Regions from separate parts of the Pectobacterium aroidearum genome, predicted to be linked through region 1. Evidence: predicted binding sites of a transcription regulator. Region 1 holds the regulator's gene; each other region holds the start of a gene.

Region 1 (5,162 bases):
CTCACCATCAACCCACAGCTGCGGGAATGTCGGCCAGTTCGCGTACTTCGGAAGCTCAGCGCGGATATCCGGGTTCTGTAAAATATCAACATACGCAAAACGCTCGCCACATGCAGACAACGCCTGAACGGTCTGTGCGGAAAAACCACAGCTTGGCAATTTCGGGGAGCCTTTCATGTACAGCAAAATCGGGTTTTCAGCAATTTGGCGCTGAATTTTTTCAATTGTCGGTGTCGTCATCTTCTTGCTTCCTTAAACCTATAGGATGGCTAACGTCCAAAACGCTAGCCATGAGCCGCCGTCAGAGGTACCACGACAGCGACATTGACTCAGTGATATTGTACCGATGCCACTAGCCACAAAAAAACGCCATTTTTTGTAAGGGTATTTTCCCTGCAAGTTATTCGCCATTGATGAAATCAACACCAGAATGCGTTGATAAATCAATCGAAAAAACAACTATTAACGTTTTTTCACTATTCTGTATGAATAAAGCGGTCATGCCCACTTTTTTATGACGCCGTTTTCAGGAATACTGTGCGGATTGAGCGAGTTAAGGATTATGTTCGGTCACTTTTATTATGCGCTTATTTATTACTCTTTTTATATTATTTTTCAGTAATCTATCCCTGAACGTCGTTCAGGCTGCGCCGCATACCCCGCATTCTGCGCCGAAGAAAAGCGCCGTTGAAGAAACCAACAAGAAAAGCCGCCAAACAAAGGGTAATGCTAAATCACCGACACCGATCAAAAGCAAAAAACCAGAACCTACCGCCGCCAGAACGAAAACCAAGCCCCGTAGCGCGAACAAATCAACAGAGAAAAAGCCATCCCGGACGCAAAGCAGCACGCCCGCGCTAGTGAAAAAAAACCTCAAAAAGCTGAAGCCTGAAGAAGAGAAGCAGACGACCGCGCAGGTCAGAGTCAAAACCGGGCTGAAAAAGACAGTGCTCAAGGGAAAGGTAGATAAAAACCCGTCACCCACGGAAAAAGGAATGGCGCTGAGCGCGGCACATAAAAAGCGTTATCAGCATGCCAAAACGACAGCAATGAATAAGTTGATGAGCCAGATAGGTAAGCCTTATCACTGGGGCGGTTCATCACCCTTTACTGGATTCGACTGCAGCGGGCTGGTCTATTACGCGTACAAAGATGTCGTTAAAATCCAAATTCCGCGCACCGCTAACGAAATGTATCATCTGCGTGATGCCGCTCCGATTAAAAAGAGCGAACTGGAAAGCGGCGATTTGGTGTTCTTCCGCATCAATAATCGTGGCGCAGCCGATCACGTCGGAGTTTATCTGGGAGAAGGGAAATTTATTCAGTCGCCGCGTACAGGTTCAGATATTCGTATCAGCAAGCTGAGTGAAGATTACTGGCAGGAGCACTACGTGGGCGCGCGTCGCGTGGTCACACCGCAGACAATTCGTTAAGAGACAGACAACCTACATCGAATGGAAATGATTCAGACACGTTTTATGTAGCATCAACGTGTCTGAATACCTAGCCTGTGCAGAGCATCGTTCGGTTAATTCAGCACCGCAATAAAACTAAACGTGATGATGACAGCCAACGAGCCAACGGTTGTCAGCAAAGACATCTTCAGATCTGTATCCATAAACCACTCCTTTATTAGCGAACAAATTTTAGCTGAAAATTTCACCTGAAAGCGCTATCTGAAATAAAGACACCGCGATTCACAGCCGAACCCATTTAGGCAGTTAAATCTACAAATAATAGGGTTATTACGATTCTTTCATAATTCTAGTGAAAAATCTCGGACGTATGCATCACTAATAGTATAAATTACCCCTTTCACTTTCATGATAAATCGGACACAATCCGCTGTTTATGAAAGCGCTGCGTATCAGTCGAAAAACGTCAACCCAGATCCCTTCGGTATAACATTCGGCATTCTCCTTCTGAAATCCTGTTTTTTAGCTTAGAAGAAGAACATTAAACGTAGGCAAACGATTAACAATATACTTACGTCTGTAACAGGTAAGTTCAGGAGTCATTTTTAGATGGCAACGATTAAAGATGTGGCAAAACGTGCTGGCGTTTCCACCACAACCGTATCGCACGTGATCAATAAAACACGTTTCGTCGCCGAAGAGACCAAGGCAGCCGTCAGGGCGGCAATCAAAGAATTGCACTATTCGCCCAGCGCCGTCGCCCGCAGCCTCAAAGTTAATCACACCAAATCTATCGGTTTGCTGGCCACATCCAGCGAAGCGCCCTACTTCGCCGAAATCATTGAAGCTGTCGAAAACAGCTGCTACGCCAAGGGTTACACGCTGGTGCTGTGTAATTCGCATAACGACATCGGTAAACAGCGCGCCTATCTCTCCATGCTGGCGCAAAAACGCGTCGACGGCCTGCTGGTCATGTGCGCCGAATATCCACCTGAACTGTTGGCGATGCTGAAAGATTATCGCAGCATTCCGATGGTCGTGATGGACTGGGGGCAGATGCACAGCGATTTTACCGATACGATTATCGATAACGCCTTTGAAGGCGGTTATATGGCCGGTCGCTACCTGATCGAACGTGGTCATCGGGATATCGGTGCTATCCCTGGTATTCAAGAACGTAACACCGGCAGCGGACGCTACCTCGGCTTCTTAAAAGCGTTAAAGGAAGCCGACATCACCGTGCGTGAAGAGTGGGTTGTTCAGGGCGATTTCGAGCCGGAGTCCGGTTATAAAGCGATGCATCAAATTCTCGCGCAGAAACAGCGGCCAACGGCCGTATTCTGCGGTGGCGATATCATGGCGATGGGCGCGATCTGTGCGGCAGATGAATTAGGTCTGCGCGTGCCGCAGGATATTTCGGTGATCGGTTATGACAACGTGCGCCACGCGCGTTTCTTTACGCCGGCACTGACGACCATCCATCAGCCGAAAGAGCGTCTGGGGCAGTCTGCTTTCGCGATGTTGCTGGATCGCATTACCAGCAAGCGGGAAGATGCGCACGTCATCGAAGTGCACCCGACGCTGATTGAGCGCCGCTCGGTTGCAGACGGCCCTTACCTCGACTATCGCCGCTAACGGCAGCAATACCGTCCAAACGATTTTTCTATTCCTGTTCGCTTTCCTCTCTGCTTCAGCCCATTTTCTTGTATGCTGGCTGAAGCAGTTATAAATCTACTATCGCGTTTCATTTCCTCTGGTGACAGCCGATTACGTCGGCTGCGATAAGTGCTGTCCAGGTGTTTTACGATACTTTTACATAAAGTTAAGGAGACATGATGGGTTCACCTTATACAGAAGAATGGGATCACGATGCCACGCCTTGGTTCCGCATAATGCGGGATAAGTTGGCCGCTGCGGATATCATAATCAACGGTACCCGCCCTTTTGACATCCGCGTGATTAATCCCGGCATTTTTAAACGTGTCTTGCGAGAAGGTTCATTGGGATTAGGTGAAAGCTATATGGATGGGTGGTGGGAGTGTGAACGGCTGGATATGTTTTTCCATCGTGTCCTGCGCGCAGGGCTAGGGAAAACCTTACCTCACCGCCTGCACGATGCCATGCGAGTCGCCCTCTCTCGCGTCACGAATTTACAATCCCGTCGGCGCGCTCAAGTGGTCGGTGAAGTGCACTACGACCTGGGGAACGATCTTTTTACCCTCATGCTGGATCCTTACATGCAATACTCCTGCGCCTACTGGAAACAGGCACAAACGCTGGAACAGGCACAGGAAGATAAACTCACCATGATTTGTGAAAAACTCCAGCTTAAATCCGGCATGACGCTGCTGGATATCGGCTGCGGATGGGGCGGGCTTGCTGAGTTCGCGGCGCGGCGTTACGGTGTTTCCGTTTACGGCATCACCATTTCCAGAGAACAGCAGGCACTGGCACAACAGCGCTGTCAGGATCTGGACGTCATCGTTGCGTTACAAGACTACCGCGATCTGAACCAGCAATTCGATCGGATTGTTTCTGTTGGCATGTTTGAACACGTCGGCCCGCGTAACTATGGCACTTACTTTCGCATGGCAAAGCGTAATCTAAAGCCTGATGGACTGTTTCTGCTGCATACCATCGGAGCCAATAAGACCACCCCACACATTGACCCCTGGATGAATAAATACATTTTCCCCAACGCCTGCATTCCCTCCATACAGCACATTGCGCAGGCGAGTGAGCCTTACATGGTGATGGAGGACTGGCACAACTTCGGTGCCGATTACGATCGCACATTAATGGCATGGCAAGCCCGTTTTCAGCAATGTTGGCCGCAACTTGCCACACGCTACACTGAACGCTTTCGTCGAATGTTCAGCTATTATTTGAACGCTTGTGCAGGGGAATTCAGAGCAAGAGAACTTCAGCTCTGGCAGATCGTATTCAGTATCAATGGAATAGATGGTGGATTACGCGTTTCACGCTGAGAGGAAAGAGAAAACCGGACGAGGTTGTTCGTCCGGTTTACAAAAACAGGCAACGTAGAAATTACGCTTCGTTGGCGGGGTCGCTCGCCTGCTTGCTGGCCAACACGCGTTCAACCGTATCCACTACGGCCTGTGTCTGCGGATCGATTTCAATGTTGATGCGATGCCCCAGACGTTTCTGTCCCAGCGTCGTGCGGTTCAGCGTTTCAGGAATTAAATGCACGCAGAAACGCCCGCGGGTGACTTCCCCTACCGTCAGGCTGATGCCATCAATCCCGACGAAGCCTTTATGCAGCACGTATTTCATCAGCGCTTCATCTGCCAGGCGGAACCAAATCTGATGGTTATTCTCTGAAACCTGAATCTTCACCACTTCAGCCGTACACATGATGTGGCCCGACATGACGTGTCCACCAATCTCGTCACCGAATTTTGCGGCGCGCTCAATATTCACGACATCGCCTTCATGAATATCGCCCAGATTCGTTAATCGCAGCGTTTCTTTCATGAGATCAAAACTGACACGATCGCCGTCAATGGCGGTTACCGTCAGGCAGCAGCCGTTGTGCGCCACCGAGGCGCCGGGCACCAGCCCTGGCAGTAGGTCGGGGGGAAGTTGGACAACGTGCGTGCGAAAGTTGGATTTTTCTTCAATCGACACCACCGGCGCGGTGCCCTGAACAATACCGGTAAACATGCGGTTTGCCTCTTAAAAACAAAGAAATGACTTTGTGCAGTGTGCCCGATATTCCGCGGAAAA
Region 2 (5,162 bases), 740 kb from region 1:
CCCGGAAAATCCGGGCCATTTCACACAATCGACGTACTGGCGAAAAAACACTCAGCGCAAGCGTGGATTCGACATCACGGAGTATTTTCCGCTGCCGAGAAAAGCAATCGCGATACCGGCAAAGAAGAACACCGCAGCGCCTTCAACTGCCCATGCGCCGGTTTTTTCCAGAGAAAGGAAGTCACCAGAATGCACCAGCAATGCAGCAACAAGCATGGTGAAAGAGAAGATCAGCGCGGCAGGCCGCGTCAAGATGCCGAGTATCATCATGATCGGAATGATCACTTCCCCGATATAAACGCCGTAACCGACAAACGCAGGGAGCCCAGCATTAGTCAGCATTCCTTCAATAAAACCAATGCCACCGTGTAGTTTGTGCCAACCGTGGAACAACATCAAAACGCTGAAAGATACGCGCAGAAACAGTTTGCCAAAATCCGGCTTGTCTAACAGACGATTAACACTATCCAGAATGCCCAGCATAGTTCACCTATCTCTTTAGAGTTATTTAGGAGGAATAAGAATTACTCTCAGATTAATCTGAGCCGCAAAAAAAGAACACGTTGATTACGCAAAACATTGATCTAGGGCAACAAAAATATCATTCAAATTAATTAACTGTAATTGAAAAATTTGATCAATTTATTTGTTTTTAAAAGTCCCTATTCCCTGATTAACACCTGATTACGCAATCTTCTTCAGCGCACACCTTATCTGATGCCTACCAAAATCAGAGTAGTAAACATTTTTATACGATTTACCCCTCCAGCCAACCGCTAACAACGGCACGATAAGCGTGAAGTACTGACTCAATCGACCAGTTATGCTATAACAGCGCTCTTGTTGTTCACCGCCTTTTGTGAACAGCACTCTTAATCACTAAGGCTATCTAGGGTTCATTATTATGATTACGCTTCATACCAACCACGGCGATATCGTTATTAATACGTTTGCAGACAAGGCGCCGGTTACCGTAGAAAACTTCCTGAACTACTGCCGCAGCGGTTTTTATGACAACACGATTTTCCACCGTGTGATTAATGGTTTCATGATCCAGGGCGGCGGCTTCGCTCCAGGTATGGATCAGAAAGAAACCAACGCGACAATCAAAAATGAAGCCAACAACGGCCTGAAAAACACGCGTGGCACGCTGGCAATGGCGCGTACCAACGATCCGCACTCTGCAACGGCTCAGTTCTTTATCAACGTTGTCGATAACGACTTCCTGAACTTCCGTTCAGAGCGTGCAGATGGCTGGGGCTACTGCGTTTTCGCTGAAGTCGCCGAAGGTATGGACGTCGTTGATAAAATCAAAGGCGTAGCTACTGGCCGCAGCGGCATGCATCAGGACGTACCGAAAGAAGACGTGGTGATTACCCACGTAACGGTCAGCGAATAATCCGACCTGCATGGCAACGCTGTTCATTGCCGATCTGCATTTAAGTCTTCATGAACCGGCGATTACCGCCGGTTTTCTGCGTTTTTTACGCCATGATGCGATTCATGCCGATGCGCTATACATTCTTGGCGATCTGTTTGATGCCTGGATTGGCGACGACGATCCCCAGCCGCTACATGCCACCATCGCCGCTGAACTTTATGCATTACATCAGCGCGGCATTCCCTGCTATTTTGTACACGGTAACCGTGATTTCCTGATCGGTAAGCGTTTCGCTAAACAAAGCGGAATGACTCTACTTCCAACGGAAACGGTGCTCGATCTCTACGGTCAGAAGATCCTTATTCTGCATGGCGATACGCTGTGTACCGACGATCATCACTACCAGCAATTCCGCCGCCGGGTTCACAATCCATTCATTCAGCGACTCTTTCTGCTATTACCGCTGTCATCACGCGTGAAAATCGCGGCGAAGATGCGTGCAACCAGTCAGCAGGAAAACCAGAAAAAATCGCAGCAGATTATGGATGTCAATCATGACGCGGTACTTGAACGCCTACGGCATTATCAGGTAAAGACAATGATTCATGGCCACACGCACCGCCCGGCCATTCATCAGGTCGATCTCGGCGAGTCTTATGGCCGTCGCGCCGTTCTCGGTGCCTGGCATGAAGAAGGGTCGATGATTAAGGTCACGCCACAAAATATCGAACTGATTTCCTTCCCATTTTAATGCGTTTCCTGCCATTGGCTTAACGGCCTCTAATCTTATTTCCCCAGCATTTCCGCATACGCAACCGTTTTCCTTGCCATAATGGCGTGGTATGCTCTACGCCCTCAACGCCAGACCCTCCCCGTCTGGCCGACGCAAAGATGTCACGAACACGTACAATCACAGGAGCGTTACAGGCATGTCATCCAACGTTGCCCCGGCTAAAATTGCCATCGTCATGGGTTCAAAGAGTGACTGGGCCACTATGCAGTTTGCTGCGGAAATCCTCACCACGCTGAACATTCCTTTTCATACCGAAGTCGTTTCCGCACACCGGACGCCGGATAAGCTGTTCAGCTTTGCAGAACAAGCGGCACAGAACGGTTTTGATGTGATCATCGCTGGCGCTGGCGGCGCAGCACACCTGCCGGGTATGCTGGCAGCAAAAACGCTGGTTCCCGTGCTTGGCGTGCCGGTTCAAAGCTCAACGCTGAGCGGTGTAGACAGCCTGTATTCTATCGTCCAAATGCCTCGTGGTATTCCGGTCGGCACGTTAGCCATTGGCAAAGCGGGCGCAGCGAATGCCGCTCTGCTGGCCGCACAAATTCTCGCCCTGCACGATCGTGGCATCGCCACCCGACTGGCCGACTGGCGTCAGGCGCAAACCGACGATGTACTCTCTCATCCCGATCCGCGGGAGGAGGCATGAAACCGGTCTGCGTATTAGGCAATGGTCAGTTGGGCAGAATGCTGCGTCAGGCTGGTGAACCATTAGGTATTGCCGTTTATCCGGTGGGACTGGATGCCGAGCCGGAATCGGTGCCGTTTCATAACAGTGTGATTACCGCCGAGATCGAGCGCTGGCCGGAAACCGCCCTCACCCGTGAATTGGCCGAACACACCGCGTTTGCGAACCGCGATATTTTCCCGCGTCTGGCCGATCGCCTGACGCAAAAACAACTGCTGGATTCGCTGAATCTGGCGACCGCGCCTTGGCAATTACTGGCAAGCGCCGATGAATGGCCGCACGTTTTTTCCTCATTAGGTGAACTGGCGATCGTTAAACGTCGCGTTGGTGGTTACGACGGTCGCGGACAGTGGCGCTTACGCGATGGGGAACAGCAGACGTTGCCTGCTGACTGCTACGGCGAATGCATCGTTGAACAAGGCATTAATTTTTCCGGTGAAGTCTCACTGGTCGGTGCCCGCAATACGCACGGCAAATGCGTGTTCTATCCGCTCACCCATAACCTGCATCAGGATGGCATTCTGCGCACCAGCGTGGCCTTCCCTCAGCCCAACCCGCAATTGCAACAACAGGCAGAGCAGATGCTATCCGCGATTATGAACGCGCTGGGTTATGTCGGTGTGATGGCGATGGAATGCTTTATTGTCGGCGATCGTCTGCTCATTAACGAGCTGGCTCCCCGCGTACACAATAGCGGCCACTGGACGCAAAATGGCGCATCGATAAGCCAGTTTGAATTGCACCTGCGCGCCATTCTGGATCTGCCGCTGCCGGTACCGGTCGTTGAAACGCCTTCGGTGATGGTCAACCTGATTGGCACCGACGTAAATATCGACTGGCTGGCGCTGCCGCTGGTACATCTGCACTGGTATGAGAAAGAGGTTCGCCCCGGCCGCAAAGTTGGACACCTCAATTTATCGTCATCGGATGCCACACAGCTGCAACACACGCTGCAATCGCTGGCTCTTCTATTACCAGAGGAATACCACAGCGGTCTAGCGTGGGCAGAAGAAAAACTGACTGCCTGACAGCGCGGTAACGGTTATCCGGCAGATGACAGCCTGTCGGATAACCGTCTATTAATAGCAACGCATTCGATACGTTCGCAGAAAGCACATCCGCTACCGCTGCGTCGAAAAAGAGAAAAATCATCATTACGCGTGACATCAGCAAAATTGCGTTTATTATTTCAGCTGCTATTTATTTTATTCACTGTGTATTTTCATCACTCAGTAATTAAATAAAGTATCAATAACGAGCCGTTAAAAATATTTAAAATAAAGTATCAGGATTGATATTTTATTTTTCTCGAAAATTTATTAAAATATTCCCCGTCAATTCATTTCTGTGATCGCCTCAATATTATTCGCTGACCACCACGATATAGAATGCCGCCACAAAACAGTATTGACCTGCTGAAATAATTAGCAATATGTCTTGTTCGTTTTTTAAACTCTGTAACGGCAAGTTGCCGGTACTGTAATTTTTGTACCCCAACACGACGGGTATTAATGTGTTCACCGAGGAGAAATCAGTATATGAGCACAATTCAAGATAGCAGCCAGGTGTTAGAACAGGCTTCAGGATGGCGTAAAAGCGATACCGTCTGGATGCTGGGCCTCTATGGCACGGCCATCGGCGCTGGCGTGTTATTCTTACCTATCAACGCCGGTATTGGTGGTTTAATTCCGTTAATTATCATGGCGCTGATTGCTTTTCCGATGACATATTATTCTCACCGTGCTTTATGCCGTTTTGTATTATCCGGCAAAAAAGGTGGCGAAGATATTACCGAAGTTGTTGAAGAACATTTCGGCGTTGGTGCGGGAAAATTAATCACTTTGCTTTATTTTTTCGCTATTTATCCGATCCTGTTAGTTTATAGCGTCGCCATCACCAATACGGTTGATAGCTTTATTACTCACCAGTTGCATTTACCTTCTCCGCCGCGTGCCGTGCTGTCATTAATATTAATCCTCGGGTTAATGTTTATTGTTCGCTTCGGTGAAGCAATGATCGTTAAGGCAATGAGTATTCTGGTTTATCCTTTCGTCGCCGTGCTGATGTTGCTGGCGCTTTATTTAATTCCGAACTGGAATACCTCTGTTTTTGAAAACATTTCTTTGAGTTCCAGCGTAACGGGCAATGGTCTATTGGCGACATTATGGCTGGCTATTCCGGTGATGGTTTTCTCCTTCAACCACTCCCCGATCATCTCCTCTTTCGCCGTTGCCAAACGGAAAGAATATGGCGATGACGCAGAGAAAAAATGTTCACGCATCCTGTCTTATAGCCACATTATG
Region 3 (5,162 bases), 620 kb from region 1:
TTGATTCTTGATGTTGCACACAATCCCCATGCGGCGGTGTATCTGGCAAATCGGTTGGCCGCGTTGCCGACCACCGGAAAAATACGGGCTGTCGTCGGCATGCTGTCGGATAAAGATATTGCCGGTACGCTGGCCTACTTAACACCGTTGGTGGATGAGTGGTATTGCGCACCGCTGGAAGGGCCGCGTGGTGCCACCGCACAGCAGATTGCCGAGCACCTGACGCGCAGCCAATCGTTCCCTGATGTCGTGGCGGCCTGGCAGCAGGCGATGTCCGAGGCGGAGCAGCAGGATATCGTCATTGTATGTGGATCTTTTCATACGGTAGCGCATGTAATGGAAGCGCTGGATGAGGAGAAGGCGAATGGCGAGTAAATTTCAGAACCGCCTGGTGGGTACGGTCATTCTGGTCGCGCTGGGCGTGATCATTTTACCCGGCCTGCTGGATGGTAAGAAAAAGCACTACGAGGACGAGTTTGCGTCGATTCCGCTAATCCCTAAACCGGGTGATAGTAATGAGATGGAATCGCTGCCTGCGTTGAACCCGTCGCTGCCGAGTCAGCCACCGGAAGGGGCGGAGGCGGCGATGCAGAACAGCCCGGAAGCCGAAGCGCCTGATGCGAGATCATCGACAGCTAATTCATCGGCAGCGACAGCACCTGAAACCACGACGCAGACACCGCCATCATCCCATTCTGGCGCGAATACGCCAGCGATGACGGCACCGCCGGTTGTGGTGGAACGTCCGCCGGTTCAGACGCCGAAGCCTCAGCCAAAACCTGAGGTGAAACCGGAAGTAAAACCGAAGCCTGAGCCTAAACCGGAACCCAAACCGGAAGTGAAGCCTGAAACACAGCCGACGCAGCAAGCGCCCGTCGGACAGGCTTATATTGTTCAGCTCGGTGCGCTGAAAAACGCGGATAAGGTGAACGAGATTGTCGCCAAATTGCGTCTCTCTGGCTATCGTGCGTATACCGTACCGTCAACGCCGGTTTCAGGGCAAATCACCCGTATTTACGTGGGGCCGGATGCCTCGAAGCAGAAGCTGGAGTCGTCGCTGGGTGAGCTGCAACAGCTCAGCGGACTCAGCGGGCAGGTGCGTGCACATTCCGTTCGTTAAGGCTGGTTAAGCGTGAAAATAACGGGGTGGATTGTCTGTTGTCTGCCGCGTAATAGTAGAAGAAGCAGGCTGCGGGGATGAGGCTCATATGCGTGATGCTTCGCCCCGCACTCGTTTTGAGTGGCCTGTTGTTGATTTTGTTATGCCGACAGTGAATAGAATCAGGCATAGCGAGTTGCTGGTTTTTTCGCCTGATTATCTATTGATGAAATCGGCGGAAATACGCTACGCAAACGTTTTCTTTTTCTGTTAGAATGCGCCGCGAACAGGATGACGTAGCGGCTTATCGGTAGCATCGTTCATTATTAGGATCGTTCATGGTTTGGGTTGATTACGTCATTATTGGCATCATCGGTTTTTCGGCTCTGGTTAGCCTGATCCGGGGGTTTGTTCGTGAAGCGCTGTCGTTAGTAACCTGGGGATGTGCGTTTTTTGTCGCCAGCCATTACTACGCTTACCTCGCGGTCTACTTCACCCGTTTTGATGATGAGTTGGTGCGTAACGGCATTGCGATTGCCATTCTGTTTATTGCAACGCTGATTGTGGGGGCTATCGTCAACTATGCGATTAGTTCGCTGGTTGAACGTACCGGATTATCCGGCACCGATCGCGTTCTGGGCATCTGTTTTGGTGCGCTACGCGGGGTGCTGATCGTTTCCGCACTGCTATTCTTTCTGGATACTTTCACCGGTTTTTCACAAAGTGATGACTGGAAGCAGTCCCAGTTAATCCCGCAGTTCAGTTATATTATCAGGTGGTTTTTTGACTACCTGCAAAGCACGTCAAGTTTCTTGCCGCAGCATTTACCGCTGCGGTAGCGCTGATGAGGAAAAGACACCATGTGCGGTATTGTCGGTATCGCCGGTTTTACACCGGTCAACCAGTCGATTTATGACGCGTTAACGGTGTTGCAACACCGTGGGCAGGATGCAGCGGGTATTGTAACCATCGATGCCTTTAATTGTTTTCGCCTGCGTAAGGCCAATGGCCTGGTGAAAGATGTGTTTGAAGCGCGGCACATGCAACGCCTACAGGGAAACATGGGGCTTGGCCATGTGCGTTATCCAACCGCAGGTAGCTCCAGCGCCTCGGAAGCACAGCCTTTCTATGTTAACTCTCCGTTCGGTATCACGTTGGCCCACAACGGTAACCTGACTAACGCCCATGAACTGCGTAAAAAGCTGTTCGAGCAGGAGCGTCGTCACGTTAACACCACGTCTGATTCTGAAATTCTGCTGAACATTTTTGCCAGAGAGCTGGACCGTTTCCAGCATTATCCGCTGGAAGCCGATAATATTTTTGCGGCCGTTGCCGCGACGCACCAGCAAATTCGCGGTGCCTATGCCTGTGTTGGCATGATTATCGGACACGGTATGGTGGCTTTCCGCGATCCTAACGGGATTCGTCCGCTGGTGATTGGTAAGCGCGATCTGGAAGATGGTCGCAGCGAATACATGGTGGCGTCAGAAAGCGTCGCGCTGGATACGCTGGGCTTTGAATTTTTACGTGATGTGGCGCCGGGAGAAGCGATCTACATTACGGAAAAAGGGCAGCTGTTTACCCGCCAGTGTGCAGAGAATCCGAAGAGCAACCCGTGCCTGTTCGAATATGTTTACTTCGCGCGCCCGGACTCTTTCATCGATAAAATCTCGGTCTACAGCGCACGCGTTCGCATGGGTCAGAAGCTCGGTGAAAAAATTGCGCGCCAGTGGGAAGATCTCGATATTGACGTCGTGATCCCGATTCCTGAGACTTCTTGTGATATCGCGCTGGAAATCGCGCGTATCATTAACAAACCGTATCGTCAGGGGTTTGTGAAAAACCGCTATGTTGGCCGTACCTTTATCATGCCGGGACAGCAGGCGCGTAAGAAATCGGTACGCCGTAAGCTGAACGCCAACCGTGCTGAATTCCGTGACAAAAACGTGCTGCTGGTGGATGACTCCATTGTACGTGGTACAACGTCGGAGCAGATTGTGGAGATGGCGCGTGAAGCAGGAGCCAAGCGTGTGTATCTGGCCTCTGCGGCACCGGAAATTCGCTTCCCTAACGTGTATGGCATCGACATGCCGAGCGTCAACGAGCTGATTGCTCACGGTCGCGAAGTGGACGAAATCTGTAAGATTATTGGCGCTGATGCGCTTATTTTCCAGGATCTCGACGATCTGATCGACGCAGCGCGTGAAGATAACCCGGATATCGCTCAGTTTGAATGCTCGGTGTTCAACGGGATTTATGTGACGAAGGATGTTGATCAAGGCTATCTGGATTATCTGGAAGTATTACGCAATGACGATGCCAAAGCGCTGCGTAGCCAGAATGAAGTCGAAGATCTGGAATTGCATAACGAAGGTTAACGGCTAGCTGTTCGTTAACGCTTCATCGAAGGGGGAGGACGCGAAAGTGTCTTCCCCCTTTTTATATAGAAAACATGTTGTATATAGAAAACTGGGTTGTTTATAAAAACGCCGTTTCGGCGCTTCTCCTTGCTTATCGCCAATCAATGCGGCAAAGTTTGCGCAGATAATTTTTCCGCGTTTTTGCTTACGCGGTCAGCCAGAGGCAGTACGAATGAAGCGACTGATTGTAGGGATTTCCGGCGCGAGCGGCGTCATTTATGGCGTCCGGCTGCTACAGATTTTACAGGCGCTGGAAGGTATCGAAACACACCTGATCATGAGTCAGGCCGCCCGGCAGACGCTGGCGTTAGAAACCGATTTTAGCCTGCGTGATGTACAGGCACTGGCCGATGTGGTGCATGACACGCGTGATATCGCGGCCAGCGTCTCTTCGGGGTCGTTTAAAACGGCGGGGATGGTGATTTTACCTTGTTCAATAAAAACCCTGTCTGGCATTGTGCACAGTTACAGCGATAACTTATTAACGCGCGCGGCCGATGTGGTGCTGAAGGAGCGTCGTCCTTTGGTGCTGGGAGTACGTGAAACGCCGCTGCATTTAGGACATTTACGGCTGATGACCACCGCCGTTGAACTCGGGGCGATAATCATGCCGCCTGTGCCTGCGTTCTATCATCGCCCAGAAAGTGTGCAGGATATTGTCGATCAGACGGTGAACCGCATTCTGGACCAGTTTGATATCGACCTGCCGAAAGATCTCTTTACCCGTTGGCAAGGTGCGTCATAGCAGGCTAGATGCTAACTCGTTCTATTTTCTTCTCTGCGGGCAGTAAAGCGTTACTGCCCTTTTTTTGTGCCTTTTTATCACATTGCACCAATTTTGATCGCAAAAGCACTTAAATGGTGCGTTTGCGTTTTTGTATTCATGGCAATGTTATCTATCCTTATTGTTATACGCCAAAAAGTTTCTCGGAAAATATTTCATAATCAAACAGTTATTCATTTGCTTTCCTATGTGTTGATCATGGGGTTTCTACAATGCCCCTGCGTTCATTGTGGCATGAAAACTGCTATGAAAAGGGTAATAGTCGGCGTTATAAAACAAATAGCACTTACATCGTTCATTTTTAAAGCAATAAATCGATATCTGTTCCGACATTGACGACACATGACATCAATCACTCATGATAAGGGTAGCAATATGAAGAAACTGATCAAAGTTTTGCCGTTGGCACTCATTCTGGCTGCGGGCAGCGCGATGGCGGAGATTCCTAAGAACATTAAAATCGGCACCGATCCTACCTATGCGCCTTTTGAATCCAAAAATGCCAGCGGTGAACTGGTTGGGTTTGATATCGATCTGGCGAAAGAGCTGTGCAAACGTATTCAGGCTAACTGTACCTTTGTGGAAAGTGACTTTGACGCGCTAATTCCTTCCCTTAAAGCTAAAAAAATTGATGCCATCATCTCTTCTCTGTCCATCACCGAAAAACGCCAGCAGGAAATTGCCTTCACTGAGAAGCTGTATGCCGCCAACGCGCGCCTGATTGCGAAGAAGGGCGCTAGCATCGAGCCAACGTTGGCGTCTCTGGGCGGCAAGCGTGTCGGCGTTTTGCAGGCATCAACGCAGGAGGCATTTGCTAATGCGAACTGGCAGCCAAAAGGCGTTGAGGTTGTGGCTTACC
Region 4 (5,162 bases), 820 kb from region 1:
GCCGATTAAGCCTATTGCTACTCCTGTGCGCCGTTACGCCACAGCTCGGTCAGTTCCGGCGGCGCACGGTCTTCAGGGATCAGCAGGATAACATCGGCATACTGATTCTGCTGCGGGTGACGATAGCTGATGTGGATGCGGTAATAGAACTGGTCGCCGCGCCCCGGGCCGTCTGGTTCACCGGGGTCGCGAGCCTGAGGAAAGGCGTTACGGATCGCGTTACAAATGCGTTCCCGCTCGGATGACGTCACGCTGGCGAGCGCGAAGCGTCGCAACCCCGCCAGTTTGGGGATGAAGGCGAATCCTCCTTCACGCGCCAGCTCAATGATGGCGTCTTCGTTGAGCTCTGGCAGTGTCTTCATAAGAACTCCTGACGAACCTCCACGCCCACGGTTTCCCACGACTGCATGACGATATCCGCAACGGTGTTGTTAAAACGCTTAGCGGCATGTTGGATCGTATGGCGCGCGAAAATTTCGAAATCCGCATTTTGCGGCAGTGACTTATCGCACAGCGTGTCGTACCAGATGCGGCCAGCTTTTTCCCAGGAATGCCCGCCCAGCGCGATGGCTGTCAGGTAGAATGCTCGGTTGGGAATGCCGGAATTCAAGTGTACGCCGCCGTTGTCTTCGCGCGTGTTCACATATTCACTCATATGAGAGGGCTGGGGATCGATCCCTAGCAGTTCATCATCATATGCGGTGCCTGGGTGAGACATCGACCGCAGCCCCATCCCGTGAATACCGTCTGCCAGCAGATCGGCACCGATAAACCAGTCCGCCTGCTCAGCGGTTTGCCCCAAATGGTACTGCTTGACCATAGAACCAAATACATCGGAAAGTGATTCGTTCAGCGCGCCGGACTGACGAAAATAAATCAGTCCTGCTTCGTGTTCGGTAATGCCGTGAGCGAGTTCATGCGCAACCACATCCAGCGCAATCGTGAAGCGATTAAAGATTTTGCCGTCGCCATCTCCGAATACCATCTGCTGCCCGTTCCAGAAGGCGTTCTGGTAATCCTGACCGTAATGCACTGTGCCCGTCAGCGGCAGCCCCTCGGCGTCCAGTGAGTTACGTTGGAAAATCTTCCAGAAGAAATCATAGGTGACACCCAGATAGTTGTAGGCTTCATCGACGGCGATATCACCGTTGCTGGGCTGGCCTTCCGCACGTACCTGCTTGCCGGGCAACTGTTGCTGCTGTTCGGCATCGTGGATGTTGCGATTAGCCTGCCCGGCGGGTAATTTCTCATGGGGTTCCGGGCGTGGATTGTGGCTGACCATTAATGACTGAACGTGCATCAGCGTCTGTTGCGCGCAGTGGCGCTGCTCGTCTGTGCCGTTTGCAATAATGCGATGCAAAATATAAGGGGGAATCACGCTACAAATCGGTCTGGACTTCATACCTCATCTCCTTGAAAACGCTCATCAGGGGTAACACAGACGATCGATAAAGCTCACTGTATTTTTATCCCATCTTGCTTCACCGCTAACATGCAGATTGAAGTATGACGGGCATAAATTTTAGTGAGCTAAAAATGAGTATAGTTCAGATGATAGGGGCAAGAATGGGGGATCGCCGTTGTTTTAGGATAAATCCCCATCCTGTGAGTTTTATGCCGATCGCGCGATTTTTATGACTGAGATGAGGGTTTTCGCCGCTTTTTCACAGAACTTGGGTTCGGCACCAGCGTCGTGACCTGACTTTCTACCCAACCGTCCTGCAAACGGGTTTTCAGCGTTTCACCGGGGGTAATTTGCGTGACGTTTTTCAGTACATTACCGTCGGGGGCGGTGGTGACGTTATAGCCGCGCGCCAGCGTCGCCAGCGGGCTAACGCCTTCCAGCCGTGAACAGGCGATACCTAGCTTCTGCTTGTTCTGATTTAACTGGCGTTCCACTGCACTCTGCATCTGATAGCTCAACTGCTGTAAGCGCTGTTGCGCACGATGGATGCGAGTCTGCGGCTGCTGTTGCATTAGGCGCTGTTGTAAGCGTTCACTTCGGCGTAAGGTTTGCCGAAGCTGCTGCTGCATGGCGTCATCCAGCCGTTGGCGCAGTTTGACCAGCTGTGCCTGCTGACGCGCCAGCCGCAGTTGTGGATGTTGTTGCTGCAAGCGGTGGTGCAGACGAGTAAATTCCCGGTTGCGCTGGGCAAGGTAATAATCCATCGCCATTTCCAGCCGCTGGCGCTGGGACTGAATCTGGCGCAACAGTTCAAGTTGGTTACGACTCACTAACTCGGCAGCGGCGGACGGCGTGGGGGCTCGCAGGTCACCGACGAAATCGGCGATGGTGACATCGGTTTCATGGCCGACGGCGCTGACGATAGGAATATGGCTGGCAAAGATGGCTCGAGCCACCCGTTCATCATTAAAGCTCCACAGATCTTCCAGCGAACCGCCGCCGCGCCCGACGATTAACACGTCACACTCTTCTCTCTGGTTAGCCAGCTCAATAGCGCGAACAATCTGTAGCGGTGCGTCTGCGCCTTGCACCGACGTGGGATACACGATCACCGGCAGCGACGGGTCACGGCGCTGCAATACCTGCAAGATATCGTGCAGGGCGGCACCGCTGGCTGACGTAATCACGCCGACCTGTTTGGCGGGAGAGGGGAGCACCTGCTTAAACTGCTGATCAAACAGCCCTTCGGCGGCGAGTTTCTGTTTGAGCTGTTCAAACTGTTGCTGCAACAGACCGTCACCGGCAGGCTGCATACTTTCCGCCAACAGCTGATAGTCGCCGCGGGGTTCATACAGCGTAATGGTGGCCCGAATCAGCACCTGCTGGCCGTTTTGTGGACGGAATGTCACCCTGCGGTTACTGGTACGGAACATCGCGCAGCGCACCTGCGCACGTTCATCTTTCAGCGTGAAATACCAATGGCCGGATGAGGGCTGAGAGAGGTTGGAGATTTCACCGGAGAGCCAAATCTGGCCCATTTCCATTTCCAACAGTTGTCTAACCGTCTGATTCAGTCGGCTAACGGTAAAAATTGCAGAGGAGGGAAATTGAGACATTGTGAGCCAGATCAAATTTTAAAACAGTCACTTAATTGATCGATACTACCTACCTGAAACAGGTAATCAAGCATTTTAGTAAAATAATGCTGGAGGCAACCGATTACGCTCTGTATAATGCCACGGCAATATTTTATCTATTCTTACATCCACCTTGGTGAGATATTGCCCATGCTACGTATCGCTAAAGAAGCACTGACGTTTGACGACGTCCTCCTGGTTCCCGCTCATTCTACTGTTCTGCCTAATACTGCCGATCTGTCCACGCAGTTGACGAAAAACATTCGCCTGAATATTCCTATGCTGTCCGCAGCGATGGATACCGTTACCGAATCCGGCCTCGCTATTGCGCTGGCGCAGGAAGGCGGTCTGGGCTTTATTCACAAAAATATGTCAATTGAGCGTCAGGCGGAAGAAGTCAGCCGCGTGAAAAAACATGAAAGTGGTGTTGTGGTCGATCCACAGACGGTCACCCCAGAAACCACGCTGCGTGAAATGAAAGAGCTGACCGAGCGCAACGGCTTCGCGGGTTACCCTGTCGTGGCAAAAGACAACGAATTGGTCGGTATCATCACCGGTCGTGACGTGCGTTTTGTGACCGATTTGGAAAAACCGGTTAGCGCCTTCATGACGCCGAAAGAGCGTCTGGTCACCGTTAAAGAAGGCGAAGCGCGTGACGTCGTGCTGCAAAAGATGCACGAAAAACGCGTCGAGAAAGCACTGGTCGTTGACGACAAATTCCACCTGATCGGCATGATTACGGTAAAAGATTTCCAGAAAGCAGAACGTAAACCAAACGCCTGTAAAGACGAACACGGTCGTCTGCGCGTAGGCGCGGCGGTTGGTGCCGGTGCGGGTAACGAAGAGCGTGTTGATGCGCTCGTTGCCGCAGGCGTTGACGTTCTGCTGATCGATTCCTCACACGGCCATTCCGAAGGCGTATTGCAGCGTATTCGTGAAACACGTGCTAAATACCCGAACCTCGAAATCATCGGCGGTAACGTCGCTACGGGTGCAGGCGCGAAAGCGCTGGTTGAAGCGGGCGTTAGCGCGGTCAAAGTGGGTATCGGCCCTGGCTCCATCTGTACTACCCGTATCGTGACGGGCGTGGGTGTACCGCAGATTACGGCGATCTCCGATGCGGTTGAAGCGCTGGAAGGTACCGGCATTCCGGTCATCGCCGACGGCGGTATCCGCTTCTCCGGCGACATCGCTAAAGCCATCGCAGCAGGCGCGGCCTGTGTCATGGTCGGTTCCATGCTGGCGGGTACGGAAGAATCTCCGGGTGAAATCGAACTGTATCAGGGGCGTTCATTCAAATCTTATCGCGGTATGGGCTCACTGGGCGCGATGTCCAAAGGTTCATCAGACCGTTACTTCCAGACTGATAACGCCGCCGACAAACTGGTGCCGGAAGGTATCGAAGGCCGCGTAGCCTACAAAGGCCGCCTGAAAGAGATCGTTCACCAGCAGATGGGCGGCTTGCGCTCCTGTATGGGGCTGACGGGTTGCGCGACTATCGACGCGCTGCGCACGCAGGCTGAGTTTGTACGCATCAGCGGCGCGGGCATTCAGGAAAGCCACGTTCACGACGTTACCATTACTAAAGAGTCACCAAACTACCGTATGGGTTCATAAGGTAATTTGCGGGCTGATTTAACCCGATAAACCCGGTACTATTGCCTGTCTTTTTAGGGCTATTCGCCGGGTTTACTTATTTTTTAGCTTTTTGGAACATGCTCCTCATGACGCAAAACATTCATCAACACCGCATTCTTATTCTGGATTTCGGCTCGCAGTACACGCAACTGGTTGCACGTCGCGTGCGTGAACTGGGCGTTTACTGTGAACTGTGGGCATGGGATGTCACGGAAGCGCAGATTCGCGGGTTTAATCCGAACGGGATCATCCTGTCCGGCGGCCCGGAAAGCACCACCGAATTTGGCAGCCCGCGCGCGCCAGAATACGTTTTCAACGCTGGCGTACCGGTATTAGGCGTGTGCTACGGCATGCAGACGATGGCGATGCAGTTAGGTGGCCACGTTGAAGGTTCCAACGAGCGTGAGTTTGGTTATGCGCAGGTAGAAGTGAAGACGGATAGCGCGCTGGTGCGTGATATTCAGGATGCGTTGAGCGCGACG

What was found. The regulator PurR, encoded in region 1, represses purine synthesis genes. The targets are predictions, from matches to a motif close to CANGCAAACGTTTGCNTG.
Positions count from the first base shown of each region.
Region 2: the regulator PurR is predicted to act here: its motif matches at 2,190-2,207, upstream of purE (5-(carboxyamino)imidazole ribonucleotide mutase).
Region 3: the regulator PurR is predicted to act here: its motif matches at 1,347-1,364, upstream of cvpA (colicin V production protein).
Region 4: the regulator PurR is predicted to act here: its motif matches at 3,114-3,131, upstream of guaB (IMP dehydrogenase).

Region 1 covers NZ_CP166097.1:2,230,524-2,235,685, reverse strand. Annotated here, with positions in the region: gene AB8809_RS10345 (Grx4 family monothiol glutaredoxin) at 1-240, opposite strand, end outside; gene AB8809_RS10340 (NlpC/P60 family protein) at 582-1,433, shown strand; gene AB8809_RS10335 (YnhF family membrane protein) at 1,529-1,618, opposite strand; gene purR (HTH-type transcriptional repressor PurR) at 2,025-3,050, shown strand; gene cfa (cyclopropane fatty acyl phospholipid synthase) at 3,251-4,402, shown strand; gene AB8809_RS10320 (riboflavin synthase) at 4,464-5,099, opposite strand.
Region 2 covers NZ_CP166097.1:1,487,599-1,492,760, reverse strand. Annotated here, with positions in the region: gene AB8809_RS06690 (DoxX family protein) at 52-483, opposite strand; gene ppiB (peptidylprolyl isomerase B) at 905-1,399, shown strand; gene lpxH (UDP-2,3-diacylglucosamine diphosphatase) at 1,410-2,132, shown strand; gene purE (5-(carboxyamino)imidazole ribonucleotide mutase) at 2,311-2,820, shown strand; gene purK (5-(carboxyamino)imidazole ribonucleotide synthase) at 2,817-3,887, shown strand; gene AB8809_RS06665 (HAAAP family serine/threonine permease) at 4,398-5,162, shown strand, end outside.
Region 3 covers NZ_CP166097.1:1,609,079-1,614,240, forward strand. Annotated here, with positions in the region: gene folC (bifunctional tetrahydrofolate synthase/dihydrofolate synthase) at 1-375, shown strand, start outside; gene dedD (cell division protein DedD) at 365-1,120, shown strand; gene cvpA (colicin V production protein) at 1,438-1,938, shown strand; gene purF (amidophosphoribosyltransferase) at 1,960-3,477, shown strand; gene AB8809_RS07260 (UbiX family flavin prenyltransferase) at 3,692-4,264, shown strand; gene AB8809_RS07265 (lysine/arginine/ornithine ABC transporter substrate-binding protein) at 4,679-5,162, shown strand, end outside.
Region 4 covers NZ_CP166097.1:1,410,985-1,416,146, forward strand. Annotated here, with positions in the region: gene AB8809_RS06335 (zinc ribbon domain-containing protein) at 1-9, shown strand, start outside; gene AB8809_RS06340 (protealysin inhibitor emfourin) at 18-362, opposite strand; gene AB8809_RS06345 (M4 family metallopeptidase) at 359-1,402, opposite strand; gene xseA (exodeoxyribonuclease VII large subunit) at 1,633-3,021, opposite strand; gene guaB (IMP dehydrogenase) at 3,193-4,659, shown strand; gene guaA (glutamine-hydrolyzing GMP synthase) at 4,767-5,162, shown strand, end outside.